DNA from 2 places in the Hydrogenimonas urashimensis genome. Region 2 is predicted to be linked to the other one. Evidence: riboswitches for the same ligand, from Rfam matches in the RefSeq annotation. Region 2 holds a riboswitch; the other holds the start of a gene.

Region 1 (16,739 bases), 490 kb from region 2:
GCCTATATCATAATCATCATCATCGACAGCCTCTTTTTCGACTACATGGTTAAAAAGGGCGAACTGCGCAACAAGGAACTCAGGCAGGAACTGATCAATCTCATTCTATCCATCATCAAGGCGTTGATCGTCATTATCGCGGTATCGATGCTTCTGGTGCGGATGGGTGTCAATATCACAGGCCTTGTCGCCTCTCTGGGAATCGGCGGTCTGGCCGTGGCTCTTGCGGCGCAGAACACGCTGAGCAACTTTTTCGGCCTTTTGAAGATCATTTTCGACAACTCCTTCTCCCAGGGAGACTGGATCGAAACAAGCGATGTGGAGGGCACCGTCGTGGAAATCGGCTTTATCAGCACGATGATAAGGACATTCGACAATGCGATGATCACGGTGCCCAATGCGGTGCTGGCCAATTCGCCACTGAAAAACTGGAGCAAAAGAAGCGTGGGGCGGCGCATCAAGATGCACGTGGGAGTGACATATGGCGCCGACAGGCAGAGACTGATGGCGGCGATTAAGGAGATCGAAACCATGCTCAGAGAGCATCCCGGCATCGCATCTCCCCAGAAAGTGGACAGGCAGATGATAAGCCGGCGCTCCAAACGGTCGAGAAAACTCCTTTCGATGGAGGATAAATACGGAATAAAAACGACGCTTCTGGTTTATCTGGACGAGTTCGACGACTACTCGATCAATATTCTGATCTACTGCTTCAGCAAGAGCGTCGTCTGGCAGGAGTGGCTGGAGGTGAAACAGGATGTGCTGCTGAAAATCTGGGAAATTCTCGACAGACACGGTCTCGATTTCGCCTTCCCCTCCGAATCGGTCTATTTCGATCCGGAAAATATCGGTGAGAGTTTCAAAAAGGCTGCAGAGAACACAAAATTGCTCTCGGCAGGAAAATAGAAGGCGGATAGAAAATGCGTTTTTTTCGAAAACATTTGACCGAACAGACAGCCATTTTCCTGAGTGTCGCCAAATGGGTGATGCTCTCCTCGACTGTAGGCATCGTAATCGGTGCGGTTGTCACCCTCTTTTTGAAAATATTGATCGTCGGGGAGCAGAGCCGCTCCACACTTCCCTTTCCCTACTACTACCTTCTTCCCGTGGCGCTTTTCCTGACGGTGTTCGTAATACGGATTTTCGCTCCCAACGCCGAGGGACACGGAACGGAAAAGGTGATCGACGCGGTGCACAAAAAGCATGGCAAAATCGATGTCGCGGTGATCCCCGTCAAACTTTTCGCGACGGTGATGACCCTTTTTGCCGGCGGGTCGGTGGGGAAAGAGGGGCCCGGGGCACAGATCGGTGCGGGTGCGGCTTCACTCCTGTCGGATATGCTCCGTTTCTCCAGGGAGGATCGTAAAAAACTGGTAATATGCGGTATCAGTGCGGGCTTCGCCGCAGTCTTTGGCACACCGATCGCCGGAGCGATCTTCGGTGTGGAGGTTCTCATTATCGGGGTGATTCTTTATGATGTGCTGCTTCCCTCTTTCATCGCCGGGTTCGCGGCCTTCACGACGGCACAGTTTCTCGGTATCGAATACACCTATTTCGATATCCATTTTTATCAGAGTGTCGCACTCGATCTTCCTCTCATTCTCAAGGTGGTGGCTGCCGGCATCTTTTTCGGTTTCGTGTCGGATGCGATCGTCACCGCAATGAACGTGACACACCGCCTCATCAGAAAAATCCCGCTGCATCCCTATCTGATCGCATTCTGCGGCGGTATCGTTCTCGTGGGTCTGGCCATGGTTTTCGGAGAGCGCTATCTCGGTCTGGGACTCAATACGATACGGGACGTGCTGACACCGCACCCCTACATTCCCATCGACGTTCCCTGGTACGCTTTCATCCTCAAAACGCTCTTCACGTCGCTGACCCTCGGGGTGGGAGGAAGCGGCGGCATTATCACGCCGCTCTTTTATATCGGCGCTACGAGCGGTATGACGTTCGGACATCTGATCGGGGACAGCCACGTGACGCTTTTCGCAGCTCTCGGTTTTGTCAGTGTGCTGGCCGGAGCGACCAACGCACCGATCGCCGCGACAATCATGGCGGTGGAACTTTTCGGTCTTGAGATCGCCCACTACGCCGCCATCAGCGCCGTGATAAGTTTTCTGATCACCGGCCACCGCAGTGTCTTCCCCTCCCAGATTCTTGCCATGAAAAAGTCCGACATGCTGGAAGTGAAAGTCGGGGAGATGATCGAGCATGCCGAGGTCGATCTCGAGGAGAAGGAGATCGGGCGTATCCGGAACATCAAAGAGCGGCTGAAACGGCGGCGTGAAATTCTGCGGGAAAAGAAAAAGAAAAAAATTTCGGCAATCAAACAGGAGAAGGAGTCGTAAGTGGATATCATCATCGCAGGGGCGGGCAGAGTCGGATTCAATCTCGCAAGAACCCTTTCGATCGGCCACAATGTCACGATTATCGACAGGAACGCGGAAGCGCTTCACCGTCTGCAGGAGTCTTTGGACATTCTTCCGATTCACGGGGACATCGAAGACCCTCATACCTACCGGAAGCTTATCGACAAGGAGGCCGATCTGTTCATCGCCGTGACCGATACCGATGAGGCCAATCTCATCTCGACCCTGATCGCGGATGACATGATCGATGTGAAAAGGAAGGTGATCCGTCTGAGGAACGCTTTTTTCGACAGAAGCTCTATTCGTGACAAACTGGGCATTTCAAAAACGGTTTTTCCACTCAGGATCACCTCCGAGACGGTGGCCACGCTGCTTGATTATCCCAAGGCCAACAATGTCAAATCTTTCAGACATACCGCATTCAAACTGATCTCCGTATGGGCGACGAGCCTGAACGAGGCGACCGTGATCGAAAGGGAGGGTTTTGATATCGTCGGCATCGAACGGGGAAAACACTTTTTTGTTCCCCAGGACGGCACGCCGGTGAAACCGCACGATCTCGTCTATCTCTTCGGCGACGAAGCGAAGATCAGGGAGCTTTGCCGCCGCTTCGATACCGAAACCCCCCGCTCCATCGAACGGTGCATCGTGTTTGGTGCGGGAGACCTTGGGATCTCCATCGCCAAAAAGCTGATCGAAAACGGCAAAGAGGTGAAACTGATCGAAAAGGATATGACGCTTTGCGAAACCGCCGAGGAGAAGCTGGAGGGTGAGGCAATGATGCTCAGCTGCAAATACGGCACCCAGGAGCTTTTCGAAGAGGAGGGACTGGAGTATGCCGACATGATGATTGCCGCCACCAACAACGACGAATACAATATCATCAAGTGCCTCGAAGCGAAGGAACACGGCATTCACAAGGTCGTCGCCGTCAACAACGAGAGAGAGTACTACAATCTGATGCATACGCTGGGCATCGTCGTCGTGCGTGGACCGAAAATGAGTGCCTACAACGCGATTCTCGAGTCGCTCTATACGAGCAGCGTCGTCATGGAGAGAAAATTCTGTGGGGGCAAAGCGGTCATTTTCCTCAGGAAAGTATTCAAGCAGTCCCATCTGATCGGAAAGAAGGTCAAACCCCCAAAAAAGAAGGATCACATCAAAATCTATCTGATACGCGAGGATAGGTTGATACCTTTCGAAGAGGCAGAGACGATGGAAGAGGGGGATGTGCTTGTCGGCTTCACCGCCGAGGAGCATGCGCCGAAACTGAAAGTGTGGTTCTATGGACTTTAGGAGTATCTTCAAAGTGCTGAGTCTCATCGGCATGACGCTGGGACTCTTCTTCACGCTCGATATCCTGGTCGGTCTGCTTTTCGGCGAGCCCGTTACGAAGCTGTTTCTTTTCGATCTCTCTTTTATTCTGCTCAATCTCGCCATTTTTCTGATATTGCGCAAATATACCGTCGTTTTGCACATACGCGAGAGCATCCTGGCCGTCAATATGCTGTGGATTCTCATAGGAATCGCAGGCGCCGTGCCGCTTTTGCTCTATACACCCGTTACCTTTCCCTCCGCCTTTTTCGAAGCCATCAGCGGTTTCACCACGACAGGTGCCACAGTCTATACCGATATCGAGGCGCTTCCCCACATGATTCTTTTCCATCGGAGCCTGATGCACTGGCTCGGCGGGGTGGGGATCATCGTTCTTGGGGTGGGACTTCTCTCCGTTATCAACCCCACCGGAAGCCTTTCGCTCTTCAAGGCGGAGGCGACCGGCATCCAGATAGAGAAGCTGCGGCCGAAAATCAAAGATACTGCTCTTAGTCTCTGGGGCATCTATCTTTTTCTGACCACCATCGATGTAGTGTTGCTCAGGTTTTTCGGCATGGGGTGGTTCGACGCTGTCAATCATGCCTTCTCCACCCTCTCCACGGGCGGGTTTTCGACGAAAAACAGCTCGTTGGGCTATTTCGAAAGCCCCTGGATCATCTGGACGACCACCCTGTTTATGATGCTTTCAGGGATCAACTTTCTTGCGCATCTGAAACTTTTCTACCGGGACACAAGCGGCTACCGGAGCGAAGAGGTACGCTGGTATGTCACAATTTTTCTGGCACTGGGCACACTTTTGACACTGGTGCATATCGATATCGGAGGCGACACCTTTTTCCATGCGGCAACCCATGCCTTTTTCACGATCGCTTCCGTGATGACGACAACGGGATTTGCCACGATCGATTACGGGACATGGAGCCATCTTGCCGTCGCGCTCATATTCATCGCCATGCTGGTGGGCGGCAATGCGGGATCAACGGCCGGAGGCATCAAAGTGATTCGGTATGTCGTCATTTTCAAGACGCTCTTTGCCGAGCTCAAGCGGATTCTCCATCCCAAAGCCTTCATTTCGGTATTCATCGACGGCATCAAACTCGAACGAAACATTCTGGCATCGACGTTCGGGTTTTTCGTACTTTTCGTATTTACCGTGGGCATCATGAGTGTCTATATCTATGCCAGGGGATATGACGAGATGACAGCTATTTCGGGCGCAGTGGCGATCGTGGGCAACGTGGGACCCGGTTTCGGCCATGTGGGGCCCGCGGAAAATTTCGGTTTTTTCAACGATATCGACAAACTGGTGCTATCTTTTGGCATGATTGTGGGACGTCTGGAGTGCTATACCGTCTTCATACTTTTTACATCCTCCTTCTGGAAAAGATTCTAGAACAAAAATTATGCAAACTTTATAACGCTTCGGTAGATGAGTGACCTGCAGCCGGTTTTAATATTCCGTTTACCCTCAGTTTTCCTTCGTCGGTTATAATTGTTCACAAAATTTCTACGGAGTCGCGAATGAATCCTATTGTCGATTCGATCAAAAAAGAGGTCGGAAAGGTTATCGTGGGACACGAGCATCTCGTGGATGCAATGCTGATCGCGCTGCTTTGCGAAGGGCACCTGCTGGTGGAAGGGGTGCCCGGGCTTGCGAAAACCACGGCGATCAATGCGCTGGCTCAGGCACTGGGGCTCGCCTTCAAACGGGTGCAGTTTACACCCGACCTGCTTCCCAGCGATATTACGGGAACAGAAATCTACGATCAAAAAAGCGGGGAGTTCAAGGTCAAGCACGGCCCCGTCTTCACCAACCTTCTCCTGGCCGACGAAATCAACCGGGCGCCGGCGAAAGTGCAGTCGGCACTGCTGGAGGTGATGCAGGAGAAGCAGGTGACCATCGCCGAAGAGACCTACAAGGTGGACCGTCCTTTTCTCGTGCTTGCGACCCAGAATCCAGTGGAGCAGGAGGGTACCTACCGTCTTCCCGAGGCGCAGCTGGACCGTTTTATGATGAAAGTGAATGTCGGCTACAACTCGATCGAAGAGGAGTTCGAGATCGTGAGCCGGGTCGCGGCGAAGGGGTTCGGGGAGATTTCCCAGGTGGCCGGAAAGGCCGAAATTGCCCAGATGCAAAAAGAGCTCCATGCCGTGCATGTGGACGATGCGGTGCAGAAATATATGCTCAAACTCGTTTTCGCCACTCGCTTTCCCGACGAATACGGAGCGCAGGACATGGCAGAATATATCGAATTCGGCGCCAGTCCGCGGGCTTCGATCGATCTCTTCCGCGCAAGCCGTGCCGTGGCGCTGATGCGTGGAAAGGACTATGTCACGCCCGTCGATATCGCGGAGATTCTCCACGATGTGCTCCGTCACCGCATCATACTCAACTATCGGGCCGAAGCGGCGGGTATCACCAGCGACGATGTGGTCAAAGCGATCCAGAAGGCAGTCAGGGTACCCTGAAACGAAAGCCAGGAACGGACAACGGTTATGCAAAACGAAGCGGAAACCCGAAGGGTGGGTGTTGCATGAACAAAAAAGCGCATGAAATTCTTATTCGCACCCGCCGGCGTCTTTTTGGCCAGAATGTGGGAAACAACATCTCCACATTCCAGGGCAACGGCATCGATTTTGCCGAGCTGAAGGAGTACACCTACGGCGACGATGTGCGCAAAATCAACTGGAAAGTGACCGCACGGGAACAAAAACCCTACATCAATGTCTTCAACGAAGAGCGTGAACTCAACATCGTCATCGTTTACATGGTTTCCGGAAGCATCTATTTCGGTACGGTGCGACAAAAGCAGGAAGTCATGGCGGAGATGCTCGCGCTGCTGGGATTCGCGGCACTGAAAAACTCCGACAGAGTTACCTCCATCTTCTATGACGAGGAGGTGTTGGAGTGGTTCAAACCTTCCAAGAGTCCCAATATCGTCTATGCCGCCCTCGAATACGCCCTGAATGTCGATGTCCTTCGACGGCGCACCTCGCTGCAGAAGGTGGCCGACTTCCTGCTCCGTGCCATTCGGGAGCGATCCATCGTTTTGCTTCTGGGAGATTTCTACGACATCGCCGATCTGAGTCTTTTGGGTGCGAAGCACGAGGTGTATGCTGTAATCGTCCGTGACCGGTTCGAGGAGAATCCGGCTTTTGCGGGGGAGTACGATCTGATCGATCCCGTCAGCGGTCAACACCATCTGCTCGATCTAACCCCGGCGACGCTACAGCGCTACAGAGAGGATCTGCTGCGCCATGACAGAGCCCTGGAGGGACATTTTCTGAAAGAGCGAATCGGTTTTACGAAAATCTATACCGACGAGGATCCTTTCATTAAGCTTCGGGAGATGCTCAAATGAACGACATGCTGGCGCAGCTCAAAGATATCAAACCGCCTGTGGAAGTGCCAGATCACACGTGGTTGATCCTCTTCGCTCTTGCTGTACTCGCGGCTCTTATCCTGCTGCTTCTGTACCGGTTTCTCGGCGCCACAGCGGGGCGACGCAGAAGAAGGCGGCGCAGAGATCCCCGGGAAGTCGCGCGCGAAAAAATCGCATCCATCGATTTCAACCGCGTGAAGGAGGCGGTCTACACTTTCGACGAGTACATGCCGGTATTGATCGAAGAGGCCTCGGAGAGGGAGACATTCGAGCATCTTCGAAAAGAACTGGAAAAATACAAATACAGAAAAACGGTGCCACCGCTAGATGCCTACGACGAACGGCGGATGAGAAGCCTGATCAAAAAGGTGATGAAACATGGGTAGTTTCACCTTCGAACATCCCGTTGCTTTTGCGTTGATCCCTCTTTTTCTTCTCTGCCTGAAATGGTGCCGGCCCCGTTACGAGAGCATCTGGTTTCCCGGCAGCGACAGGCTGCATACGATCTCCCGGAGCCGATCGCGGCTCCATGCTCTCGCCAAAACCGCCACTTTTTCTCTTCTGGTGACAGCCCTGGCAAGTCCGGTCGTCACAAACGAGATCGTCATCGAGAGGCAGAAGGGGTACGAAATATCCTTGATCCTCGATGCCAGCGGGTCGATGGCGCAAAACAACAAATTCGGCATCGTCAAAGATATCGTCACCCGATTCGTCAAAGCAAGAAAACATGACAAGATCGGTTTGACGATCTTCGCCGATTTCGCCTATGTGGCCGTGCCTCTTACTTACGACAAGACCTCCCTTCTGAGGCTTCTGGAGAAGGTGGAGGTCGGGATCGCGGGAACTAGGCGTACGGCACTTTATGAGGCGCTTTTCATGAGTACGAAGCTTTTCAGGGATTCCAATGCGAAAAACAAGATTGCCATACTTCTGACAGACGGAATCGACAATGCCGGGACTGTGCCGCTGGAGGTGGCGATCAACACGGCGAAAAAGTATGGCATCAAGGTCTATACGATCGGCATCGGCGGACGGGGCGACTACAACCCCTACGTGCTCAGAAAAATCGCGAAGGAGACGGGCGGCAAGTTTTTCGAGGCCGATACGGTGCAGAAACTTGAAAAGGTCTACGAGACTATCGACCGCCTCGAAAAGAGCGAAATCGAAGGCAACCGCTATGTCAAAAAGCGCTACTATTACGCCTGGCCGCTCGGCACGGCCCTGCTTTTGATACTTCTTTCCACCCTCGGCCTTCGATTTCCTATCCGGCGTGAGAGGAGAGCGGACCGATGACGTTTCTTTATCCATATTTTTTAATATTGATTCTTTTTCTGGTGCCGCTGGGGATCGTGATCCGAAAAAAAGGGGACGATCTTAGCAGGCGGTTCAGCCCGGAGCTTTATCGGAAAATGGTGGCCCAAGGGAGCGGATTGAGCCGAAGAGCCCGCAGAACACTCCTGCTGTTGGCGATCGCACTGGGACTTGTCGCCCTCGCGCGCCCCGTCATGGAAAAGGGGGTGATCCGGGTGAAAGAGTCGACCGTGGACTTGGTGGTCGCTTTCGATATCTCCCGTTCCATGTTCGCCAACGATCTCTTTCCCAATCGGTTCGAACTGGCCAAGCGGAAATTTTTCGACCTTCTTGATGCAATGAAGCAGACACGCATAGGTGTCATCGGATTTAGCTCCCGTGCCTTTCTCATCGCACCGCTGACACGTGATTACGCCTCTTTGAAATATCTCGTCAAGCATATGGGGTTCGATTATGTGACACTCAAGGGAACCGACATGATGGCTCCCCTGGAGGTGACGGCCGACCTGCTGAAAAAGAGGAAGAAAAGAGCCCTGCTCATTTTCACCGACGGCGGGGACCAAAAAGATTTTTCCAGGGAGATCGCCTTCGCCAAAAAAGAGGGAATCAAGGTCTTCATCTACGCTTTGGGAACCCGCAAGGGGGGTGTGATGAAGATCGGAAGGGATGTGGTCCGCGACAGAAACGGCAATGTGGTCATCACCCGACTAAACCCCGCCGTATCCTCCCTTGCCGAAAAAACCGGGGGAGTCTATATGCGCTTCTCTTTCAGCTCGAGCGACATGAAACGTCTGGCAGAGTTCATCCGATCGCGTCTTGTATCCGGTGAGATCAAGGAGCGGACCATCCATGAACGCGAAGAGCTCTTCTACTACCCGTTGATGCTGTCGATTCTTCTCTTTCTTATGGCCCATACATCTCTCCCTGCAAAGATGAGACGGCCTGTCAAGAGCGAAGGAGGAGAGAGACAATGATTAGATATTTATTAATATCAATTTTGTTTTTTTCACTTGCGTATGCCGGCGCACTCGATTTCCTGACGCCGACACGGGCGAAAGATGCGTATGAAAAGGGAGAATTCGACAAGGCTGCGAAACTCTACAAAGAGTTGGCAAAAAAGGGGAGTGACGAAGCGACGTTCAACGCGGCCGACGCTTTGTACAAAGCAGGAAAATACGAAGAGGCACTATCGTTTTTCAAAAAGGTGAACAAAGAGAGTCTGCAGTTTGAAAAGCTGCACAATATGGGAAACTGTTACGCTCATCTTGGGAAGATCGACGAAGGAATCAGGGCCTATGAGGAGGCTTTGAAAATCAAAGAGGACAAAGAGACCCGTTTCAATCTTGAACTGCTGAAAAAGATTAAAGAGAAGAAAAAACGCCAGAAAAAGAGGGAACGAAACGAAAACCAAGAAACCGACGGCAAAAACTCCCGGAAACAGAACCAAAGCGCCGGGAACCAAAAAAAGAGCGAAAAGAGCAAACAAAACGATCAGAAGAGTCAAAGCGGCAAGAGAGAGCAGATGAAACAAAAGAGCGAAACCGCAGAGACAAAGAGAGATGAAAACGAAAAGCTAAACGCCGGTGAGGATAAAAAAAGAGAACCAGAGGCCCAAAAAGGTGGGAAAATCCAGAAACCGGAAGCCAAAAGGGAGGAACCGATCAGTGAAATGGAGTTGCGGAAATGGAACAAAGTGCTGAACCAGCGCGGCATACACACTCTGATGCTGCCGATGCCGACAAAAAAGAGCGAAAGGAGCGAGGATGAGACGACACCCTGGTAAACGGCTGCTGTGGGCGCTGCTGTTCGTCCCGCTCTTTCTGGCCGCAGCAGGCATAAAGATGCATGTGGACAGGAAAGAGGTGACACGGGGAGACACCGTTACATTCTCGATCACGGCGGAGGGAGAGGATGTCGCCTTTCCCGTTTTGAAAGAGATTGACGGTTTTCCGATTCTGGGTACGTCCCAGCGATCGAACATCTCCATCATCAATGGCCATACCTCCCGAAGCGTGACGAAAAGCTACACGTTCGCGCCGATGCGGGATGTGACGATCCCTTCGCTGGAAGTGAAAGTCGATGGCACCCTCTACCGGACCGATCCGGTCAGAATCAGCGTGAGCGACGCACCCAAACCGGGTACCCGAAAGGGTGATGCCCGGCTTGAAATCGACATTGACAAAAAAAGGGTGCATGTGGGCGAGCCGGTCACGTTCGATGTGGTGATTCGCTACCGCCGAGATGCCCGGTTCGCGCAGGTGGATCTTCAATCCCCCGAGTTTCCGAACTTCTGGATCAAAAAAGTGGGAGAGGTGCAGAAGTCGTACGAAGGGGAGTATATCGTCGAAAAACAGCGCTACCTGATCTTTCCCCAAAAGGCCGGCAGTTTCAAACTCGGCCCCCTGACAGCGAAGATCGCCAAGCGGGTCCGTGTGAAGCCTCCCATCAACGATCCCTTTTTCGACGACGACTTTTTCAACGGTTTTTTTGCGAGACTGGAGTGGAGCCGAATCGCTTCCAATGCCGTGACGATCCAGGTCGACCCGCTTCCTGGCAATGTGGAACTCTATGGCGATTTCACGATCCGTGCATCGGTCGACAGGCAGAGAGTGGAGGCCAATCAGCCGGTGCGCGTGACGATTGAGATCGAAGGGGAGGGCAATATCGACGATATCAAGAAGTTCGAACCCCACATTCCCGACACCGTGGTCTACAGCGACGATCCCGTGGTCAAGGAGCGGATTACGGAAGGACGTTACGGCGGAACTTTCAAGGAGACGGTCACGATCGTCTCCGATCACGATTTCACGATTCCCTCTTTTGTTCTGAGATATTACGACAAAGAGCGTCAGCAGGTCATAGAAAAACGCACGGAACCGATTCCTATCAAAGTGGTCGGAGGCAAAAAGAACGCCGATGTAAAGGATTTGGGCAGACCTCCTGAAAAAACCGAAAAAGTCCCTTCGGCTACGACCGCCGGCAAAGAAGGCAGGAGCTTGAAAGGTCAAGAAAAAGAGGAGGAATACCGTTGGCTCTATCTTCTTGTCGGCATCGTGCTGGGGGCCGCAGGCGCCTGGTGGCTGGGCAACCGGAAGCTTCCTGTTTTCATGAAAAAGAGAGAGTTCGACATCGCCAGAGCGATCCGACACGCCAAAAACGACAGAGAACTGCTGGATCTTCTTCTTCCCTATGCCCAGGAGGATGAAAGAATCAAAGAGGCTCTCGAAAGACTGGAAGAGAATATCTACAAAGGAAAAAGAGACAAAATCGATCGGAAAATCCTCGCGGAGATTGTCGAGGATATCGAAGAGGAGAGAATGTAAACCAATTTTAAGAAGAATGTTTGTTTAAACACCGATTAAGAATCCTCTCATTATAATGGAGGTTCAGTTGCCAAACCTGTTGTGAAGCAGGGACGGAAAGCCATGGGTCTTCGCGTGATTTGCGAAGATCGCCAGGTTGCCTCTTTGTTGACATTCGTTCAATAAAGAGTAAGACTCATTTACCTGCATTGATTTTTCCTCCCACTTCCTTCATGTTCCATCAACCACTGTGAATCGCGAAGCAAAAGCCCTTTGCAATCCTCTATAATGGAGCATTGCAACTGCCTCGCAATGTTATGGAAAGGAAGAGAAATGAGTAAAGTGAACAGCAAACTGCGTCATGTATTGGTCGTGGCGGCCGGTATGCTTCTTGTCGGCTGTGGCGGTGGAGGCGGCGGTTCCACGACCGCTTCGTCAGACGGGGGCGTCCTCCCCGGAAGCGGTGGCTCTTCAGTCGTCGGGACCGCCTATCTGGTCGATTCCCCTGTCAAGGGTGTCGCCTACAACTGTGGGAGCCAGCACGGGATCACCGATGAGGAAGGCGCATTCCGTTTCGAGGTCGGAAAAGGGTGTACCTTCACACTCGGAAACATCAGACTGCGTACACTGGAAGAGACCCAGCTCTCCGACGGCGCTCTCATCATCGAGAGCGACATGAGAGTGGATGCGCTCCTTCAGTCTCTTGATGCGGATGCGGACCCCACCAACGGCATCGAGATCAAGGAGGAGGTCGTCTCCGCCCTGAAAGAGCAGGGGATATTGAAAGTGCCCGAAACCGAGAACGAACTGACAGATGTCGTGGAAAAGGTGGCCAAGCGCGTACCGTCGCTAGACATTACGCCTGTCTCTTTCGCGAAGGCGGCGGCGCACCTGAAGGAATCCTATGCCAAATATGCCGACAGCGGTGTCCGAAACCTGAAACTGACGGATGAGGATGCCTTCAACCAGATCGCCTCCGGACCGGTTCTTTACAGCATACCGGTTCTTGCCAGCGAGATACCCTACGATCGGTATCGGCTCGCCCCGCTGACGGATGAAGATTTCAATGCACTCACCGAAGAGCAAAAATATAAAGTGGCGATCAAGCTTTACGGCACACTCTTTTACGGTGTCGACTACGATACGCTGGTCGAAGCCGTCAACTCCGGCAGTTTCATCAGCGATACCCGGGCCCTCTTCGACAGGCAGAACTCTCCCGCAGAGATAGCGGCTGTGGAAGAGAAGATGAAATATTACGACGAATACGGCTGGGGCGACAACAAGATCGTCGCCTCGATGCTTGCCCGTCTCTACGAGCTTCAGCCGGGGCGCGCCTATATCAACCGATGGGCGGCCTACATCCTCAGTCAGACCATTCTCTTTTCGCCGGCCTACGAGCTCGACACGGTCTACACCGTCGACGCGATCGACGTGTACGGGGACCTGGTGCGCGATTTCGACGCGGGCTTCAGTATGCAATGGGTGACTTTCACCCACATGATGACCGACGAAAACTGGCGCCGCTTCCGAAGCCCCGAGGACAACGGTCGGGAGATGCTGGAGATCTATACGATGGATTTCAACGATGCCCACGTTCCTTTGGCGGCGAAAGCTTTGAAAAACTGGAAACTCGACCGCCGTTCGAACACGCTCGTCATGACGCTGGACGAAAACGTGGAGCCGATCACCGATCTCTTCCCGGGCCAGGTGATCAAAAACGGGACCGATTTCTACAGCGCCCTCGTTTTGCAGCCCACTTTCGTTCCCGCGGTGACTCGGCGGCTCGTCGACCTCTATTTCCCCAATTTCACGGAAGAGCGGAAAAACCGTGTCGTCGATCAGCTGATTGCAAGCCGGCCGATGACCTGGACGGGACTGCTCAAGCAGATCGTCTATTCGAAAGCCTACCTGCTCGAGTCGGCCAAAACACGCTCCTTCGAAGAGTCCTTCTATCAAATCGCCAAAGCGCTGAAGTGGCTTCCCAAGGCGAAATCGTTCTACTACATCGCGCGCAATCTCGACAGTATGCACCAGTCGACGATGCGCTACAAGCTGGGGCGCAAGGTCGAGGTGCCGCTCGATTCGCAATCTTTCGCATGGTTCCACAAGACGATTCGTGAAAATGTCATGACCAACTACGAACGCAACGCCTCACTGCAAAACAGTGACGATGGCTGGCCCTATTACGAGCTTTTCGAAAATCTGCCGGCCGATCTGATCAGTCCGACGGAGCTGGGCGAAGACGGAAGAAGGCTGCACGAATGGGCGCCCAACGAAAGAAGACGCGCCGGCTATATCGTCGATTCGCTCTTCCTTTCGATCGCGGGGCGCAAAGCGGCCGAGGAGGAGAGGAATTTCCTCATAGACCTGATCGACGACGAAAAGGATTACGACGAAACCTTCGACAATCTGAGTTGGATCGACCTGTATGGTAACCGAAAAGAGATCGACGATCTCAAAGAGCGCGGGGAGTTTGCGATGCTGGTGCTCGACTACCTTTCCAGACTCGATTCCATTTACGAATTCCAAGCGGTGAAATAGGAGGATGAAGATGAAACGAACCGATTTTAACGAAGCACATTTCAACCGAAGGCACTTTCTGAAAGGACTCGGTGCTCTTGGCATCTCTTCCGTTCTGCCGCTTTCGCTCAAAAGCGCCGATCTCGACTATGACCGTATCGAATTCGATCCTTCCGTATACGAAAACAACAATGCGCAGACCATCATCATCTACCTCTACGGCGGTCCGTCCCAGCTGGCCGGAAACATGACGAATATAGAAGAGATCAGTGAAAAGAGCCAGAATCCCTATCCTCTGGGAAACGAGCGCTATATCAAGCTGACGCAGGATGGTTTCTGGGGAAATGCCGGGGGCTACGCGATGCAGCGGATGCTCGATGCCGGGGATATGAACGTTTTTAGGACCTGTTTCCGGACGGTGGACGATCTGAAGTCACACGGCGCGTGTACATCCCAGGCCCAGAGGGGCAAGGAGACGGAAGGGGGTGCGGGCATCATCGCGAATCTCGCCTCCATCCTCTATCACAAAGGTGTCATCACCGAACCTTCGGGAACGGATGATGTGGGCAAGACGATTCCTTTCGTCACGATGGAGGGGGAGTCGACCTTTTTCACCGAAGATGACGTCGATCTCAAACCCTTCCTCAAGCCGGTGGCGTTTGGCAGCGGCTCCGACAATCCCTACAAGCGTGGCGGCTCGGCTTCATGGTATGAAAGCCGGGTTCTCAACAAGGAGACCAATACGACTATCGGCGAGATTTTCGATACGTTGGCGCAGAAATACAATCGCGCCGGAAAGATCAAGGAGTCGTTCGAACGGCGCGTCACACTCGAGAAGTTTGCCGACGATATCCACCAAATCACCCTGCCCGAAGGCATCGTCTATCCGGACAACACATTCGGAAATCGTCTGAAAACGGCGGTCAGCCTGCTCATCAACAACGAATACACCAAAATCGTGAGCATGGGAAGCCCAGGCCTTGGCGGATGGGACGACCACTCCAACGCCATCGACCGTTACACCCGGCGGATGACCCAGCTGATGGAGTCGATCGAAGTGGCGATGGCCCATTTGAAAGCCGCGGGCAAGAGCAACATCAATATCGTCGTATTCGGAGAGTTCGGACGCAATGTCAACTACAACAATTCACTGGGCTGGGACCACGGCAATCTTCAGAATGTCTACTGGTTCGGGGGCGGCGACTACATGAACCATCTGGGTATCGTCGGGGAGACCGAGGTGACAGGCGGAGGTGGAAGAATCTATCAGCGTCCCAAAAATTTCGGAAGTTCGGGCGAATCGTACCATTTCCAGGTCTTCAGCATCGCTGCGACCATCTACAGGATGTATGGCATCAAAAACCCCGAAATCCTGACCAACAACAACCTGCCGATCAAGGATCTCCTCGCCTGATGAAAAAAATCGGCTAACGCCTCAGCGTGGCGGTCAGACGTTTGGGATGAAGCAGCAGTTCCAGGGCGTCCGAAATGTCGCGACAGACAATGTCGGCCGCCATCAACGCTTTTGTGCTGCACCCTTCATCCCCTGTGACCGCGATGCCGAGTTTTGCGCTTTTTAGCATCGCTTCGTCGTTGTTTCCGTTTCCCAGCGCGACGCACAACTCCTCTCCCAAAGAGCGGACGAACGCCATCTTCTCCTTCGTATGATCGTCGGTTTCAAGAATCTTGATCGATACGGGGCATTCCGCCAGCTGCGCCGTGACACTTCCGAAGGTATCGGCCGTAATGACATGAATCGTAAACTCTTCCGACAGCTTTTGCAACAGCGTTTTAAGATGCGGAAGAATCATGCCGTCTTTTGCGATCGTGCCGTTGTAGTCGCAGACGATATGCCGTATGTCGATTGTGGCGTAATTTGGTATCTCTATCTTCATGCTTCGATCCGTTTCAATGTGCGTAATATCAGTGATATAATTCGCAAGTATAACAAACGTAAGGAACAGATATGTCAGAAACCATCAAACTTACCGAATACAGCCACGGTGCGGGGTGTGGGTGCAAAATATCCCCTGTGCTGCTTGACGACATTCTCAAGACGACACGGGCAAAGATCGAGTGTCCGCAGCTGCTCGTGGGAAACGACAGCAAAGACGATGCGGCAGCCTACGATCTTGGAAACGGGACATCAATCCTCTCGACGACAGATTTTTTCATGCCGATCGTGGACGATCCGTTCACCTTCGGCCGGATCGCCGCGACCAATGCACTCAGCGACATCTACGCCATGGGCGGCAGACCGCTGATGGCGATTTCGATTTTCGGATGGCCCATCGACAAGCTTCCCGCCGAAGTGGGGAGGGAAGTGATCGAAGGGGGAAGGGCGGTCTGTGAAGAGGCGGGCATTCCCCTTGCCGGCGGACACTCCATCGATTCGCCTGAGCCGATATTCGGCCTGGCGGCGACGGGACTGGTGGAAAACCGCTACCTGATGCGAAACGATACGGCCAAAGAGGGGTGCAGAATTTTCCTCACCAAACCGCTGGGCATCGGTATTC
Region 2 (16,739 bases):
TCTTTGGATGGGCTTGTAATAGAAACTCCTGCGAGGAATACCGAACAGACGACAAAGTTTCGTGATGCTGATCGGATGACCTTCACTTCTCATTTCGCTCTGAACCCGCATCACTTCTTCTCTTCCCCTACAGAAAAGTCGTACTTTTTTCTCGAAGAGAGTGATTCGCTACGCGAACCGCTTCGCTTCACAAGAAAGCGATGTTCTCCAACGTCAACTCCCCGATGACCTCTTTCATCGCTTTGATCTTCTCTTCGTACACTGCGGCGATATCTTTCGGTCTGGCCCGCAACTGGTTCTCCATCCCCGCTCGGGCCTCCTCCATCCACTCTTCAATGGTGGCGGGTGTCAGATCATACTTGCGCGACACTTCGGTCACGGTCGTCTTGCCCTGAAATATATCCATCACGATATCCGCTTTCTTTTTGGCGCTAAAGCGTTTGATTGGTGGTTGCTGTTCTTCCAACTTTTTGCTCCTGTATTTCCTATATTATACATTGTGCAGTTGGGCTGGGGGTCAGTATACTTCTGTATAGCACCCACTACTGGGGTATGCCTTCGTAGGTCAGGCTCTTTTGAATGCAGGCATAATTTTCATCGATTCGCACGAACGCCTTTTCATCATGCTCTTGCGAAAACGCTTTGGCTCTTTTGAGACGGGATGGCACACGGGTAATAAACGTGATGCCATGTTTTTTGATCGACTCCATCCCTCTATCTCATTCTCCATTCATAGAATGGAGAATGACAGAGCAAATTTTGTTCTTCTTTTCATGAATGCCCTATTTTCGGGCTTTGAAAAATGTGGATTTTGGGTGCGCAATGGCGGATTCATGTTAGGTTAATTTGGAATTTTAGATATCGTATATAAAAATTTACCTGTTTCTGTTTTAGGAATATCTTTTACAAATTCAAAATTTACTTCACATTCATCTCCCATTAGGAATTTAATTTTTTTTACTATATCATCTAATTCATTTTTTGGAATTTTGTCTTTTTTTACAATTTTTATTAAGATTTTATCTTTTGTTTTTTGTATTACCTGAAATTTTTCAATCCAATTTCTGAAATAAAAAATATGTGTAAAATATGCACCATATATCTTTTCATCTTTTGTGTTTATAAAAAAATCTGTACTTCTGCCTAATACTTTATGTAGTTTTGGATAACTACATCCACACGAACAATGAGTATATTCTTGAAATATTCCTATATCTCCTATTTTATAGCGAATAAGAGGCATGGCAAAATTATGAAGAGATGTAACTACTATTTCTCCCTCTTCTCCAGGTTTACATAATTCTCCTTTTTCATTTACAACCTCAACAATGGTATGTTCCATCATAATATGCAGCCCATCATGTGCAGAGCATTCTGTTGCAATTGGCCCTACTTCTCGACTCCCATAGTGATTGAAAATTTTACATTGGAATACATCTTCTATAAGATCTCTCATATAATCATATACCGTGCCAGCAGAAGTATGAATAGCATTTTGTTTTTCTACATAAATTTTGTTTTCTTTGGCAAATTTTGCAAGTTCATAAATTGATTGAATATATGAAATTATAAGTTTGGGCGGTCTTTTATTTAAAATTTTTAAAAAATTTATCATGTCATTTTCAGATAATTTATAACTATTAAGACAAACTCGATTTAATTGAAAATCTAAAAATCTATCCTTCAATGATCTTTTTCCAATTGCAATATCTCTATCCGCTCCCCAAATGATAATAGTTGAATCATATGGAGTACATCCTCGCAAAAACTTTACCAATTCGAAATTAGCCTTATTGCTTAATTTGTATTTATCACATTGAAGAAATTTAACAGGTTCACCCGTTGAACCGCCGGAAGTATTTACATAATGATTTCTTTTATTTAAGTCTTTTGAATATAGATTTTCTTTTTGCTGACGAATAATCTCCTTGGTCAAAAAAGGAAAATTTTTTAATTCAGAAAGATCTTTTAATTCTACTACTCCTCTTTGGACCAGTCCGAGATCCTTAAAAATTTTAGAATAATAAGGAACATTTTTATATGCATGATTTAGTAAAATATTCAATTGATCGATTTGTTTTTTCTCTAATATTTCTATAGGCATAGAACAATCATTTTTTAAGTTGTGGAAGTATTCAAGGATATGTTTTTGATTTATACTAATATTTGATCTTAAAAAGCAAATAAATTTTTGTATTGACATTTTATTCTCCTTTTATCATTTACAAAACAAATATTACATAATCATACAATTGTATTGTTGAAAATAATTGAATTAATAATATGCACGTATCGATCAATGATCAATTTTTCATCGAATTCTTTTTCCATTTTTTTCCTCCCAGATATTCCCATCTTGAATCTTTCTTCTGCTGACATTTCAACAATTTTAGACATAGCTTCAACCAAACAATGAACATTTTTAATTGGGCACTTAAATCCATTGATATTATCATCCACGACATCTTTACAACCGATATTATCTGTTGTAATAATCGGTTTACCCATAGCTGCAGCTTCAAGAAGCGATCGTGGTACACCTTCTCTATAATATGATGGAAGAACAACACAATCACTCATTTCTACTATTCCAGGCATAACGTCCGGACTGACACCACCAAGATATTTTATTGATTCACCATCACATATCTGATTAATAACATTTATATTAATATAGTCATCATAATTATCATGTTCACCTACTATAATAAATTTTGTATTGGAATATTTCTTAATCATTTTTGATGCCGCTTTTAAATATTCTTCAATTCCTTTTTGTTTCAAAAGGCGACCAACAAACAAAAATCTTATTTCTTTTGAGGACTCTTTTGGAAACTGAGAATCCGTTATTTTAAATTTGTTCAAATCTACACCTGATCCGGGAATTCGCTCTGCTTTAACTTTAGAAATAATTTTTTTTTCTATAAAATAATTCATATCATCATTATTTTGAAAAAATACTTTCATAGCATTTTTTAATGAAAATTTGAACAATTTTTCAATAGTCAATCTAAAAATTTTACTTTCATGAGAAAAAGCTTTACCAGCTCCAGCTACATTATTAATTACCGGTATCCCAGCCATTCTTGCAGCAATATTGCCAAAAATATTTGGTTTGATTGTATAATGCAAAGAAACATCGGGGTGATATTTTCTAAAACCTTTATAAAGTCGGATGAGAGTAGCAATTTCTTTAAAAGGATTCATCCCATATTGGGAAAAATGTACTGGAAAACATTCCACATTGTATTGTTGTAATTTTTCCACATAAGAGTCAGGTGGTGCCATAACAATAACTCGATATCCCTCTTCCTGTAGTTTTTTTATTAAATTTAATCTAAATTTATATACTGATAAAGTTTTATTATACACAATAGAGATAGTTTTAGCTTTCAATACACAACCTTGAAAATTACGATTATTTTCTATTAACGATTTCATTTTTAACTATATCGACATATTTGTTGAAAATCAAATATGGAATCCTTTTTTACAACAATTTTCAGCATTAAAGAATAAATTATGTATTGGCTCACCACATATAGCACTCCGGATGATATTCAATAATTGGGTAGCTTTTACTTAACCAACCTCTACTTTTGGAAGTATTAGAAAATGGGGGACTACCCAGTTATATAAATGGTGTACCACTTTGAAATTTGTATCAAGAACACAAGAATCTGATTCTCGCTGTAGTATAATTTTTTCATTAAAATTTCTCATCCCCTCTATAAAATTACTATTTTTGAGAAGAATGCATATTCGAGGGAGTTATTTCTATGAAAAATCTATTTTACGCTCTATTATTTTTAAGCAATCACATACTACATAACAATTATCTGGAATGTCTTTATATATTATTGCATTAGCCCCTATTTTAACATTATTACCTATCTTAATTTTACCAAATAATTTTGCTCCAGGTGCAATATAAACATTATTCCCAATGATAGGGCATCCTCTTTTTGAACCTTGACCTGATACCCCTATACTCACATCTTGTGATATATGGACATTATCGCCTATTACTGATGCATTATTTATAAATATTCCACCATAATGACCAATTCTAAAACCTTTTCCTATAATCGCACCTTTCTCAATAGAAATTCCCCATAAAGAATTAATAATAAAATTAAATAATAAATAAATTGGTGAAAATATTAGTTTGATAAATATATTATTTTTATAAATCCAATTACCAAATCTAAATATTAAAATTGCATGTAATCCCGGCTGTCTAAAACAATTAATATATCTTTTAATTTTATGTCCATGTGTTAATGTATAGTATCTTTTAAAATCATATTTAATATAAGAAAACATTTCAACTACCTCCTGAAATTCACTATCATTAATTCCATTTGTACATATTTAAGTTGATTAAATTCCCCAATCATTGACCAAACGGGATGACTTTTTCTTATTTTTGATTATGGCTTCCCCCTACCTCAATGGAAGTTATTTTTTTATCAAAAGAATTATGTGAAAATTCCATATTGTAATCCAGTATCTACTCTTTGCTCATCGGTCATATCCTTGAAAGGGAATTGAAAATAAAAGCATCAATTGTTCCTTTCTCAAGCTTCCATCAAACTATTCGATGCAAGCGTTGTGCGATGATTTCCCGTGACGCTTGAATTTTAGATAAGTTTTTTGTTATTTAGACCATTCCAACAACTTACAAAAGATAAATTCATGGCTATTATAGACACGGATGGCATGACCTGCGGTCAAATGGTTCTCTCCATTATTTAGGACCCTTCTATGGACTATGAGGCCAAAATCATTGTAATTTTGACATTAGATTTTAATCTTTTTCTAGCATCATCCTTTGATGAAAACCAATAGACATTTAGTATTCATCTTAGAACGACCGATTTAATGATTTAATTATAACATTGTCTATAAAGTTTATCGAGACGGAAAAGTCCAATGTAACACCGTGCTCATATACTCAACAGTAAGGATTTCTGGAAATGAACTCTCCACCATTTTCAACTTAGTTCGTTTCGGAAAACCCCGCTTGTTTTAGATCGCCCATTCAACCAGAACGTGAAAATAAGGTAATGGCAGGCTCAAATGGTGGAGACTGTTACCTAATTTCTTTGTACAAAAAATGTTGACAGATTATTACACTGGTTTGTTTCTTAAAGGACAAACCAGTGCGAAGATATAATTAGTGAGCAGAGACTTCCAGAGAAAGCTGATGAAGCTGATGTTCAATGTTTGTATATTGACTATTATATTTCTCATGAGGATTTGTTACTTCTTTAAATGGTTTGTATATTTTTTTATAATTTAAAGAAGTAGGTGCTGAAGTGGGTATTCTTCCTGTTCTGTTTTTTACCTCATTTATGATACGGGTATCTATATAATCTCTTTTTCCTGATCGTGCACCAGCATTTGTAAGAACTTTATTATAAGTAAGTGTTGATTCATATGGTTTATAATTTGGTACAAGTAAAGGTTCTTCAGTTTTATAAGGTATTTTAACAGGATTTTCTACATTATAACCTGCAACATGGTGGCCAAATGCAATATTATCTTTCATATAAATTTCTGCGTGATTATTAGCCATGGAGTTTCCAATACGTACAAGTGGATGTTTTATAGCTGTTCCAGTATCGGGACCAGCAACTGCAACATTACCTCGGAAATCCAACCGTGCGGGACGATTTCCATAATAATCATAATCTCCAGATAATTGCGCTGCTCTATAATTGAAATTATACATCACATTATTCCATGATGCACATGACGTGCCTACTTTGATATATGGACTTCTGTGCCCATAATGTGCATAAAGATTGTCACGCAAAAGAATATTGTTTCCATTTATAAGTGTTCCAGTTGAATGGTAGAGTAAATGTTCTGACATTAAACAATTTGAAACTGTAACATTTGAAACTGTATTACCTCCTTTTTCTCCATTCGAAGGATATGTTGACCAAATTGCTACGGCTTCTCTTGACGACCAAGAAAAAGTACAATGATCTATTACTACATTATAAATTGGGCCATAGTATGCAATCAATGATATATTTGTGTAGGTCCCATTTCTAGAGCCATCTTTTGGCATTCCAGTTCCAGCACCACGTATTGTAATATGCTGAATCAAAATATCATGTGCACCACTAATTCTGAATTCTCCTCGTCCAAATAAAACTACAGGACCAGGAGCTGTTTGGCCCGCAATTGTCAAAAAAGAATTTTCTTTTTTGAGGTTATAATTTATGCCATCTTTTAAAGGAATAATACCTGAAATATCAAACACTATTATTCTTGGAAATTTTCTTGTCACTGCCCACGCAAAAGAACCATGAGTGTTATCTGTATTTGTTACATCACCAGAAAGGGTATTTACATGCAATATTTTGGGCAGATCTGAAGTTTTGCCAGTTTTCGCATATAGTCCATATGCGGCCCTTGTTTGAGTTCCGTATCCATAAAGTCCCGGAATAATGCTATATTTGGATAGATCATAGTTCACTTCTGTAGCGTTTTCCGAAGCATCACCTTTTTGTATATCTTGAATCTCATCTCCAGCACCCTCATGTTCTGTGACAGGAATCAATGTTCCATGGTTTGTTCCACCTTCTGGTGTGATTACAAATGCCATTGCCATTATCGCTGGCAAAAACAAAAGAAAAATTATTTTTTTCATGCTAAATCCTTTTATCGATTGTCTTCGAAAGTTTCACCGGGTTTGATGCCCGGGATCACTTCCTTAAATACCGCCTCGAACTTCTTGACGTAATCGTACGCCCGAATCTTGAAGTCACTGTTGGGTACCACCTCGATCTCGAACCTTCCATCTTCATCCGTGGAAAGATCCGTCATGATCCAGTTCTCACCCCGTGCCTGGATGCGGATGCCACGGGCCGGTGTCCCGTCTTCGTATACGATCCTTCCGGTATATAGGCCTGCCGCCTCTTCAATCGGCATACTCAGGCTCCATGCGCCGGCATGAGAAATCTCTCCTTTGTAGGAACCGTCACTCTGGCGGGTCGCATACCCCTCTTCGATCCACATCCCCTCTTTATAGTCATAATACCACAGGGGAATCGTTTCCGCTTTCGCTTTGGAAACTGCCGGAAAGCGGATGACAGCGCTGTCGGCAATCTTCAACGGATTGCCATCACTGTCTCTTAGATCGATGATCATCATTCCGTAAGAGGTCAGCATCCTCTCTTCTTCGTTACTGTCGATCCCCTTGTAGGCGCCGAGAAACTCGTATCGCCCTTTGCTGGTGAATATATCTTCGTAGGCTATATCGGCCTGAACCTCACCGGTGTACATATTCCCTTCGCTGTCCTCATAAACTCCGGCCGGAATCTCGATGCTCGCATCTTTTGAAGTCACTAGAGTTTTCTCTGTTTTGCTGTCATAGCTTTCATGGTCATCATACCGATCCAGCGGATAGGCAAAATAGTTCGGAGAAACGGTCGTCGTGCCGTTGACATACTGTTTCACCTGGATGATTTTGCTGTTTGTGTAATAACCCTCTGCACTGATCGTAACTACCGCTCTATCACTTTCGGCAATGTTCTCCAGTGTGTAATAACCGTTCTCATCGGTCGTTGTCACACAGCCTCCGATGCTCACTTTCGCATTGGCGACAGGATCTCCCCCGCTGTACTTGAATATCTTCCCCATTACTTTCGCCGATCCGTGCCGACAACCATCCATGGGCTCTGACGTCTGATCGCTTTCTTGAACATCCGAAGACTCTTCCATACTCTTCGACTCTTCTGTCGATGAAACAACCTCTTCTGAGGCTGCCGGGAACGCATCCGCATCTGCAATGTTGTCTTGTTTATCAGATTCTTCTATGACATTATGGGAAGTGATTTCATCCTTAAGCGACCTTTCGGCGTCGTTTTCATTGCTACTTTGATTTGCGATGTTTGCAGAAGACGCGTTCTCTTTGATTTGGCTCGTTTCGTTAAAGCTGCTGCCGCCGCCTCCACCACATGCAGTCAACAGTGTCATGGCTGTAATTGTCACTAAAATATTTCTGAGTGTTCTGATTGTTCTCAAAAAAATCTCCTATATCTATTTGCTCCGACAAATAAATCGTCTTACGCAATTGAAAGTATATATACATAGGGCTAATAGTGGATAAACAATCAGTTAATCAGTATTAATCGAAACATTGCCATTTTTATTTTGGAGCCACAATATCACTCATGGCTCCGGTTTATGTTTGACAATATGTTGTAAAAGAACGTGAAATTCCCGAAATTCCAACAAATTTGTGACAAAATTCTGGGAATATCATTGAGACAAAAATTATCTTTTGTCTTCGAAAGTTTCACCGGGTTTGATGCCCGGGATCACTTCCTTAAATACCGCCTCGAACTTCTTGACGTAATCGTACGCCCGAATCTTGAAGTCACTGTTGGGTACCACCTCGATCTCGAACCTTCCATCTTCATCCGTGGAAAGATCCGTCATGATCCAGTTCTCACCCCGTGCCTGGATGCGGATGCCACGGGCCGGTGTCCCGTCTTCGTATACGATCCTTCCGGTATATAGGCCTGCCGCCTCTTCAATCGGCATACTCAGGCTCCATGCGCCGGCATGAGAAATCTCTCCTTTGTAGGAACCGTCACTCTGGCGGGTCGCATACCCCTCTTCGATCCACATCCCCTCTTTATAGTCATAATACCACAGGGGAATCGTTTCCGCTTTCGCTTTGGAAACTGCCGGAAAGCGGATGACAGCGCTGTCGGCAATCTTCAACGGATTGCCATCACTGTCTCTTAGATCGATGATCATCATTCCGTAAGAGGTCAGCATCCTCTCTTCTTCGTTACTGTCGATCCCCTTGTAGGCGCCGAGAAACTCGTATCGCCCTTTGCTGGTGAATATATCTTCGTAGGCTATATCGGCCTGAACCTCACCGGTGTACATATTCCCTTCGCTGTCCTCATAAACTCCGGCCGGAATCTCGATGCTCGCATCTTTTGAAGTCACTAGAGTTTTCTCTGTTTTGCTGTCATAGCTTTCATGGTCATCATACCGATCCAGCGGATAGGCAAAATAGTTCGGAGAAACGGTCGTCGTGCCGTTGACATACTGTTTCACCTGGATGATTTTGCTGTTTGTGTAATAACCCTCTGCACTGATCGTAACTACCGCTCTATCACTTTCGGCAATGTTCTCCAGTGTGTAATAACCGTTCTCATCGGTCGTTGTCACACAGCCTCCGATGCTCACTTTCGCATTGGCGACAGGATCTCCCCCGCTGTACTTGAATATCTTCCCCATTACTTTCGCCGATCCGTGCCGACAACCATCCATGGGCTCTGACGTCTGATCGCTTTCTTGAACATCCGAAGACTCTTCCATACTCTTCGACTCTTCTGTCGATGAAACAACCTCTTCTGAGGCTGCCGGGAACGCATCCGCATCTGCAATGTTGTCTTGTTTATCAGATTCTTCTATGACATTATGGGAAGTGATTTCATCCTTAAGCGACCTTTCGGCGTCGTTTTCATTTTCGCCACTTATGTTTTTTTCATTTTCGATATTTTTTTCGCTATTTGAAGTTTTGGCAGAACTATCCAGGTTTGAAACCATACCGTCCTCATTGCCATTCTCCAAGCTATCTATATCTTGTGTCGGAATATTATCTTGTGGAAGTACCTTTTCCGTTTCGGTTTTTTGCTGATGACTCGGTTCAGAAATTTCCTCATATTTGGATTGATCATTAACTGTTTCGTCTGATGATAGATCGAGTGAAATGTCAATGGCCGATCTTTCACGCATATGACGGATTGCCGATTCTTCATCCACAAGTACAGATCCAATGACAGCTTCCGCCTCATGATCAAATGATGGAGAAGCGATATCAAGAGGTTGTTCAATACGTTTCACCTTTTCTCGGTCTATTACAAATGTATTGAGATCGCCGTCATCATCCAATGTTTGAAGAAGCTGAGCAACATTCACAGCAGCTTCAGGATCTTCAGGATGCAGAGTCAACGGAGTTATTTTGGAAGCCACTTTTGCTTCACCCAATATAATCTTTCCTACCTTGAACGTAACGGTATCTCCCTGTGGGCACGTAAATTCTCCCATTTCGGCAGTGACACCCATTTTTCCCGATGAACATTCATAATCAATTCCCTCGACAGGTCCGTCGATAAACTGGCCTGTAATAAGAGTCGAAGCTGTATTCAAGGTTGTTGAATCCAGGCTGCTTTCGGCACTGTTTCCGCCACTACCGCCACAGGCTGTAAACAGCGTGGCGACTGCTGCTGAAACAAGCGCGTTTCTCATTATCTTGATTGGTCTCAATGTGTCTCCTTTTACAAGACTAGTCGATAATGAAAGTAATTATTTTTCTCATTTAAAAAACATTACTTTCGACTAAGCGTATGCAAGGAGCAAACCACTAAAGTAGAAGAATTGGAGACAGAAATATGCAAATTCTAAGATTTACATATCGATCAAATAGGAAAACATGATACGGGTGTATCATGGCAACCCAGCCGTCTTTATAAAACATAAAGACCTGTGGCTTTCCGTCCCCATTTCACAATGGGTTTGGCATATCCTACATACATTAAAAAACGTGGAAAAGGTTTCATAAAAGAAGATCTTGACTCTTTCGAGGAATAAAGAATCAAGGCAACCCGGCTGTCTTTGACCTTTTGGTAAAGACCCGTGGCTTTCCGTCCCTGCTTCACAACAGGTTTGGCCTTTTCACATACATCATTATGATACAATTCATATTAAACAAATCTTAAATCAAACGAAAAAAGGTAGCACTACTGTTAATGAACAAAAACAAGAGAAAGTGGGAACCAAGGTTTAGTTGGCCCCATTTTTAGACATAAAACCTTAAAGCCGACCGTCACTCTCTTTGAGTTTGGACTTGATATCATAAACGACTGTTTTTTGACCATTCTTCACTTTGTCGATGTCAAAAGATTCGAACTCATTGTGAGCCACCGCCAGAATAATTGCGTCATATTTCTTGCCATTGAGATCCCTTTGTTCCAGTAGGTCCAGACCATATTCACGTTTTACCTCTTGGGGATCAGCCCACGGATCGTATACATCCACATCGATCTCGTAATCTTTAAGTTCTTGGATTACGTCGATAACTCTTGAATTGCGGATATCAGGACAGTTCTCTTTGAAAGTGATACCAAGAACAAGTGTTTTTGAACCTGCGATCTTATGCTCTTTTTTAATCATCAGTTTGACCACCTGGTTGGCCACATAGATACCCATATTATCATTAAGCCTTCGACCTGCAAGGATAATTTCCGGATTATAGCCAATCTCCTGAGCCTTATAACTCAGGTAATAAGGATCGACGCCGATACAATGGCCGCCGACCAGTCCGGGACGAAATGGCAGAAAGTTCCATTTGGTCCCGGCAGCCTGAAGCACCGCTTCGGTGTCGATACCGAGCCGGTTGAAAATGATCGCCAGTTCGTTGACAAAGGCGATGTTGATATCGCGCTGAGCGTTTTCGATGACTTTGGCAGCTTCCGCAACCTTGATGCTGGGAGCGAGGTGGGTGCCCGCCGTGATGATGCTGGCGTAAAGCGCATTTACCTTTTCTCCGATTTCCGGCGTCGAACCCGATGTAACTTTGAGAATCTTCGTGACGGTGTGCTCCTTGTCGCCCGGATTGATCCGTTCGGGGGAGTAGCCACAATAGAAGTCTTTGTTGAATTTCAGACCCGACTCTCTTTCAAGAATCGGCACGCACTCCTCTTCGGTCGCGCCCGGGTAGACAGTCGATTCGTAAATGACGATATCCCCTTTTTTCAACACCTTTCCGACGCTTTCGCTCGCTTTGAGCAAAGGAGTCAAGTCAGGGTTTTTGTGTTCGTCGATGGGAGTAGGTACTGTCACGATGTAGATATTGCACTCCGCGATATCCTCCAATCGGTTGGTGAATTCCATCCCATTGGCGATCGCTTCCTTTACTTGCTCGTCGCTAAGTTCAAGGGTTCTGTCATGTCCCTTTCGAAGCTCGTCAATACGCCACTGGGCGATATCAAAACCGATCACTTTATATTTGTTGCTGAAGGCGTGGGCAAGGGGGAGGCCCACATAGCCCAGGCCGATGACGGCGATTTTATCGGACATGGTAGAACTCCTTGTACCAAGTTATAAAATTGTTGATTCCCTCTTCAATGGATGTTTCGGGTTTGTAGTGCAGATCTTCGATGAGATCACTCACATCGGCGTAGGTCGCAGGGACATCGCCGGGTTGGATTGGAAGCATGTTCTTCTGCGCTTTCTTTCCCAGGGCTTTCTCGATCGCTTCAATAAAAGCCATCAACTTGACCGGGTTGTTGTTGCCGATATTGTAGATTTTGTAAGGGGCTTTGGAACTGCCGGGATCGGGGTGTTTGCCGCTCCACTCGGGATTGCCTTTGGGCGGGTTGTCAATGACGCGAAGGACTCCTTCGACAATATCGTCCACATAGGTGAAGTCTCTAAGCATCTCGCCGTAGTTAAAGACATCGATCGGTCTGTCTTCAATGATCGCCTTGGTAAAGAGAAAGAGGGCCATGTCGGGACGACCCCAGGGGCCGTAAACGGTAAAGAAGCGAAGCCCCGTGGTGGGAAGTCCATAAAGGTGGCTGTAGGTATGGGCCATCAGTTCGTTGCTTTTCTTGCTGGCGGCATAGAGGCTGATAGGATGGTCAACATTGTCGTGGACGGAAAAGGGCATCGTTTCGTTAAGGCCGTAGACGCTGGAGCTGCTGGCATAGGCGAGATGTTCGATATCGTTGTGGCGGCACGCTTCCAGGAGATTGACAAAGCCGACGATATTGCTATCGACATAGGCATAGGGATTGGTGAGACTGTAGCGCACTCCCGCCTGGGCGGCGAGATTGCATACTTTGTCAAATTTCTCCTCCTTGAAGAGTTGCTGGATGGCATCACGATCTTCGAGATTCAGCTTGATAAAACGGTAATTCTCATATTTTATGCTTTGATAGGGTTTGCCATACTCTATATCGGTACCCTTTTCGATGCCGGTCTCTTCAAGACGTCCATATTTGACACGCTGGTCGTAATAGTCGTTGATGTTATCGAGTCCTACGACTTCGTCCCCCCGTTCGAGCAGTCGTCTGGCCAGGTGAAAACCGATGAAACCTGCGGTTCCGGTTACCAAAATTTTCATTGTATTTCTACTCCTTTATGTCATTCATGAAGTAATCTCATTATCGACAAATTCTGTTAACTATTAAATTTCAGATAATCATTAAAAAGATTAAATAGATTTTACTCTTTTGCTATTTTAATTAGGAGGCTGATAATAACGTGATTTATCTTAATATAATGACAAATATTCCGATATAGCTTTCAACCAATAGTTGTATATTTTCATAAGTAGGTTATACTTTCGAAAAAATTTAAAGACAGTGGGAAAAAAATGACAAGTTTTTTTAGCAAAATTTTCAATAAAAAAACAGAGTCAATAGAATCATCGACACAAAAACAACCTCAGCACCAACTTTATGTGGATATCCATTCCCACTTGCTGCCTGGTATTGATGATGGATCAAAAGCGATGTTTCACTCCATCAAATTTGTAAGTGCCATGCAGAAACTGGGATATAAAAAACTCATCATTACTCCCCATATTATGTCCCACCGATACAAAAACAGTTCAAAAATTATTCTGGAAAAACTGGAAATACTAAAGGATGCTATTGCCGACCACGATATTGATGTCACGCTAGAGGCGGCATCCGAATATTATCTGGATGATCATTTTCTTTCATTGCTGGATAAAGGAGACATTCTCACACTCCACGGGAAATATGTACTTTTTGAAATGTCATATACGCGGCCGCCCGTTGACTTGGAAGGCATAGTGTTCAACATGATTTTAGCAGGATATATTCCAGTCCTTGCCCATCCGGAAAGATACATTCACATGCACAGTGACTTTTCACAATACACTGCTTTGAAAGAGCAAGGAGTGCTTTTTCAGCTCAATCTCAACTCATTGGCAGGATACTACTCCAAAAAAGTTCAGAATGTAGCGAAAAAGCTTGTCAATAAAGGAATGGTGGATTTTCTAGGAAGTGATATTCACAAAATGCAGCAAATTGAAACTTTGGAAACAGTCCTGAAAGGGCCACTGCTTCAGAAAATTTTTGAAAAAAACAAAATTTTGAATAATTCTTTTCTGTAATCTTAAACCATGAGACTGAAAACGAATTTACTGGTTTTCAAATATAAGATTCGAATAGATCAACCGAAATATTTATGAATTCGGCCCACAATAGGGCCGAATGATATTTTCATGAATAATAGTTGTTGTTGTATCCGTAACTGACTCCATAGCCATAGCCATAGGCACCTTTTTTCGAAGATACTTTGAGTGCATTGATAATGATACCTACCTTGATTTCATGCTCTTTGGCAAAATGGTTGATATTCTTCACAAATTCTCTCTTCGAATATTCGGCACGTACCACCACAAGATTGATATCTGACATTCTCATAGCAATCATCGCATCTGTAACAAGACCTATCGGTGGTGAATCGAGTAGTACATAATCGTATTCGCTCAGCAGCTTTTCAATCAATTTTTTGAACGCATCTGACATCAGCAGTTCGGAAGGATCCGGTGGTTTGGGGCCACTCGTAATAACATACAGATTATCTTCATTGGTTTTCTGGATCACTTCTTTGAGCGTATTTTTTCCTGCAAGAAGTGTACTCAAGCCCTCTTTGTTCGGAAGGTTAAACATCTTGTGTACTTTGGATTGACGCATATCCAGATCGACAATGATGACCCTTTTTCCGCTTTTTGCTATGATTTTAGCAAGCTCGGTTGATATGGTCGTTTTACCCTCTTTCGGAATCGTCGAAGTTATCGTTACAAGCTTTGATTTGCCGGTATTCTGGAGAAATTCCAGATTGGTTCGGACAACCCGTAATGCCTCGTGGAAAGTACTGAGGTTTTTTCGACCGCTGAGAAAGGGAATCGCACCATAAAGAGGAAGATGCGTAAGTTTTTCCAACTCTTTGCTGCTTTTAATCGTATCGTCCATTCTGTAACGAATAAGCGCAATGGCCATGCTCAACATAAAGCCAAGAATTCCACCTATCAAAACAATGAGTTGTACTATAGGTTTGAATGGCTTTTTCGGCACATAAGGTTCATCCACAACGCGGGCTCTCGGCAATGTGGAGGAGGCGGCGATAGCCGTTTCCGCTCTTTTCTGCAGAAGATAGGAATAAATTTTTTCGTTAACCATAAAACTTCGCGTCAAACGTGCCAGCTGCCTCTCCTGCTCCGGCAACTGTTTTAGCTTTTGTTCATTTTCATTGATAATTCCAAGCAGTCTTTGTTTCCTGTCCTGAAGGCTCCTTATGGCACTTTTGAGTGCAGCCAGCAAGGAAATTCTAAGGCTGCGCAATTTTTTGGTTACCCTGACCACATCAGGATGAAGTTCCGTATACTCTGTCAAAAGTGAAGAACGCAATTCATTCGCTTCCTGGATTTTCAGGATCAGTGCGTTTATAGTGGGACTCAACTGTTGGGCAAGATCAATATCGATGCCTTTAATATCTTCATGCGTCTTAACAAACTGCAGAATATTCTGAAAAACACCAAGCCTCATGTCGATTTCATAAAGCTGACTCTGAAGTTCACTCAGCTTTTCTGCCGTTAAAGTGGCTTTTTCGCCGACACTGGTCACAACATGTGTCGCTTTGTATTGTTGAAGCCTGCTTGCCGATGCCTGCAAGGTTTTACTAATAGAGGCCAATTGGCTGTCAATAAATTTCAGTTTTTTCTCTTCACTTTCCGTTTTCAGCTTCAGTGTTTCATTGATATACGCATTAATAACCGCATCGAGAATATCTTTTGCGCGCATACCTACCCTGTCTTCGAAGCTGACAGTTACCATTGTGGCTTTGGGGGAAATGGAGTTGACTTTTAGATTGTTTACGATATAGTCTTTCATTTCTTCGTTGGGACGAATCGAAAAGAAATACTTCTCGTTTTTCGGTTGGAATATTTTTTGGACAACTATGGAAAACCAGGGTGTTTCAATCTGTTCTCCGTACTTGTGGACTTTTTCATAGACAATCGGTTCTTCATTTTTTGAGCCCAATTTGAAATAGGACATGACAAAATTGATGATTTTCTCTTTTAAAGAAGGTTTGATAACAAGTTTGAAACTTTCTTCCGAAACAGGATAGAGTTGAAACGTGCTTCTCTTGGCATTTTCTGTCAGCATGTCAGCATTTACAACAAACGGAGAATTTTTGTACAACTCTTTGGTTTTGAAATTTTTAACTGTGTAATAACGTGTTCCGATATTCAAATTTTGAAGCGCATCAAGAATTATCTTTCTTGACTGTATGATTTCTATTTCATTCTCGATACTTGATCCGCTCGCACCTGTTGCGAGGCTCAAAATATCCGGCTGTGATCGTGAACCTTCCGTATTGATTTCAATCAAAGACGATGTCTTGTACATTTTTGGAGCAAAATAGGAATAGATAACTGCCAATACAATCGAAACCAACGTTATAGATACAATCAAGTATCTATAACGTCTAATGATGGTGAAAAACTCTTTCAGATCTGTTTCGCTAGCGCTGTTTTTCATATCAGTGGAATCCATGCAGATTGTATCCGTCTTTGATATATCTGAATTTTACAAATGGATCAAGCATAGCACTCAACAGTTCCCAGAATGGCATCTGTTCTCTAAACGCAACATTGT

Evidence for each region. Region 2 has a riboswitch for cyclic di-GMP ahead of JMG82_RS04830 (peptidase associated/transthyretin-like domain-containing protein). Riboswitches for the same ligand answer to the same signal wherever they lie in the genome.
Region 1: another riboswitch for cyclic di-GMP. It lies ahead of JMG82_RS02330 (hypothetical protein); the one in region 2 lies ahead of JMG82_RS04830 (peptidase associated/transthyretin-like domain-containing protein).

The regions. Positions count from the first base shown of each region.
Region 1 is NZ_AP023212.1:468,394-485,132, reverse strand. It holds gene JMG82_RS02385 (mechanosensitive ion channel family protein) at 1-906, shown strand, start outside; gene JMG82_RS02380 (chloride channel protein) at 921-2,351, shown strand; gene JMG82_RS02375 (NAD-binding protein) at 2,352-3,668, shown strand; gene JMG82_RS02370 (TrkH family potassium uptake protein) at 3,658-5,100, shown strand; gene JMG82_RS02365 (AAA family ATPase) at 5,229-6,176, shown strand; gene JMG82_RS02360 (DUF58 domain-containing protein) at 6,242-7,069, shown strand; gene JMG82_RS02355 (hypothetical protein) at 7,066-7,476, shown strand; gene JMG82_RS02350 (vWA domain-containing protein) at 7,469-8,383, shown strand; gene JMG82_RS02345 (VWA domain-containing protein) at 8,380-9,375, shown strand; gene JMG82_RS02340 (tetratricopeptide repeat protein) at 9,399-10,184, shown strand; gene JMG82_RS02335 (BatD family protein) at 10,165-11,724, shown strand; cyclic di-GMP riboswitch class I at 11,784-11,868, shown strand; gene JMG82_RS02330 (hypothetical protein) at 12,037-14,244, shown strand; gene JMG82_RS02325 (DUF1501 domain-containing protein) at 14,255-15,637, shown strand; gene JMG82_RS02320 (HAD family hydrolase) at 15,651-16,118, opposite strand; gene selD (selenide, water dikinase SelD) at 16,190-16,739, shown strand, end outside.
Region 2 is NZ_AP023212.1:956,022-972,760, forward strand. It holds gene JMG82_RS04790 (helix-turn-helix domain-containing protein) at 1-93, opposite strand, end outside; gene JMG82_RS04795 (transposase) at 188-466, opposite strand; gene JMG82_RS04800 (hypothetical protein) at 543-710, opposite strand; gene JMG82_RS04805 (phenylacetate--CoA ligase family protein) at 842-2,203, opposite strand; gene JMG82_RS04810 (glycosyltransferase family 4 protein) at 2,245-3,441, opposite strand; gene JMG82_RS04815 (serine O-acetyltransferase) at 3,778-4,326, opposite strand; gene JMG82_RS04820 (hypothetical protein) at 5,180-6,667, opposite strand; gene JMG82_RS04825 (peptidase associated/transthyretin-like domain-containing protein) at 6,679-7,659, opposite strand; gene JMG82_RS04830 (peptidase associated/transthyretin-like domain-containing protein) at 8,296-10,308, opposite strand; cyclic di-GMP riboswitch class I at 10,490-10,572, opposite strand; cyclic di-GMP riboswitch class I at 10,638-10,722, opposite strand; gene tviB (Vi polysaccharide biosynthesis UDP-N-acetylglucosamine C-6 dehydrogenase TviB) at 10,855-12,120, opposite strand; gene JMG82_RS04840 (NAD-dependent epimerase) at 12,110-13,168, opposite strand; gene JMG82_RS04845 (tyrosine-protein phosphatase) at 13,421-14,188, shown strand; gene JMG82_RS04850 (GumC family protein) at 14,298-16,622, opposite strand; gene JMG82_RS04855 (polysaccharide biosynthesis/export family protein) at 16,624-16,739, opposite strand, start outside.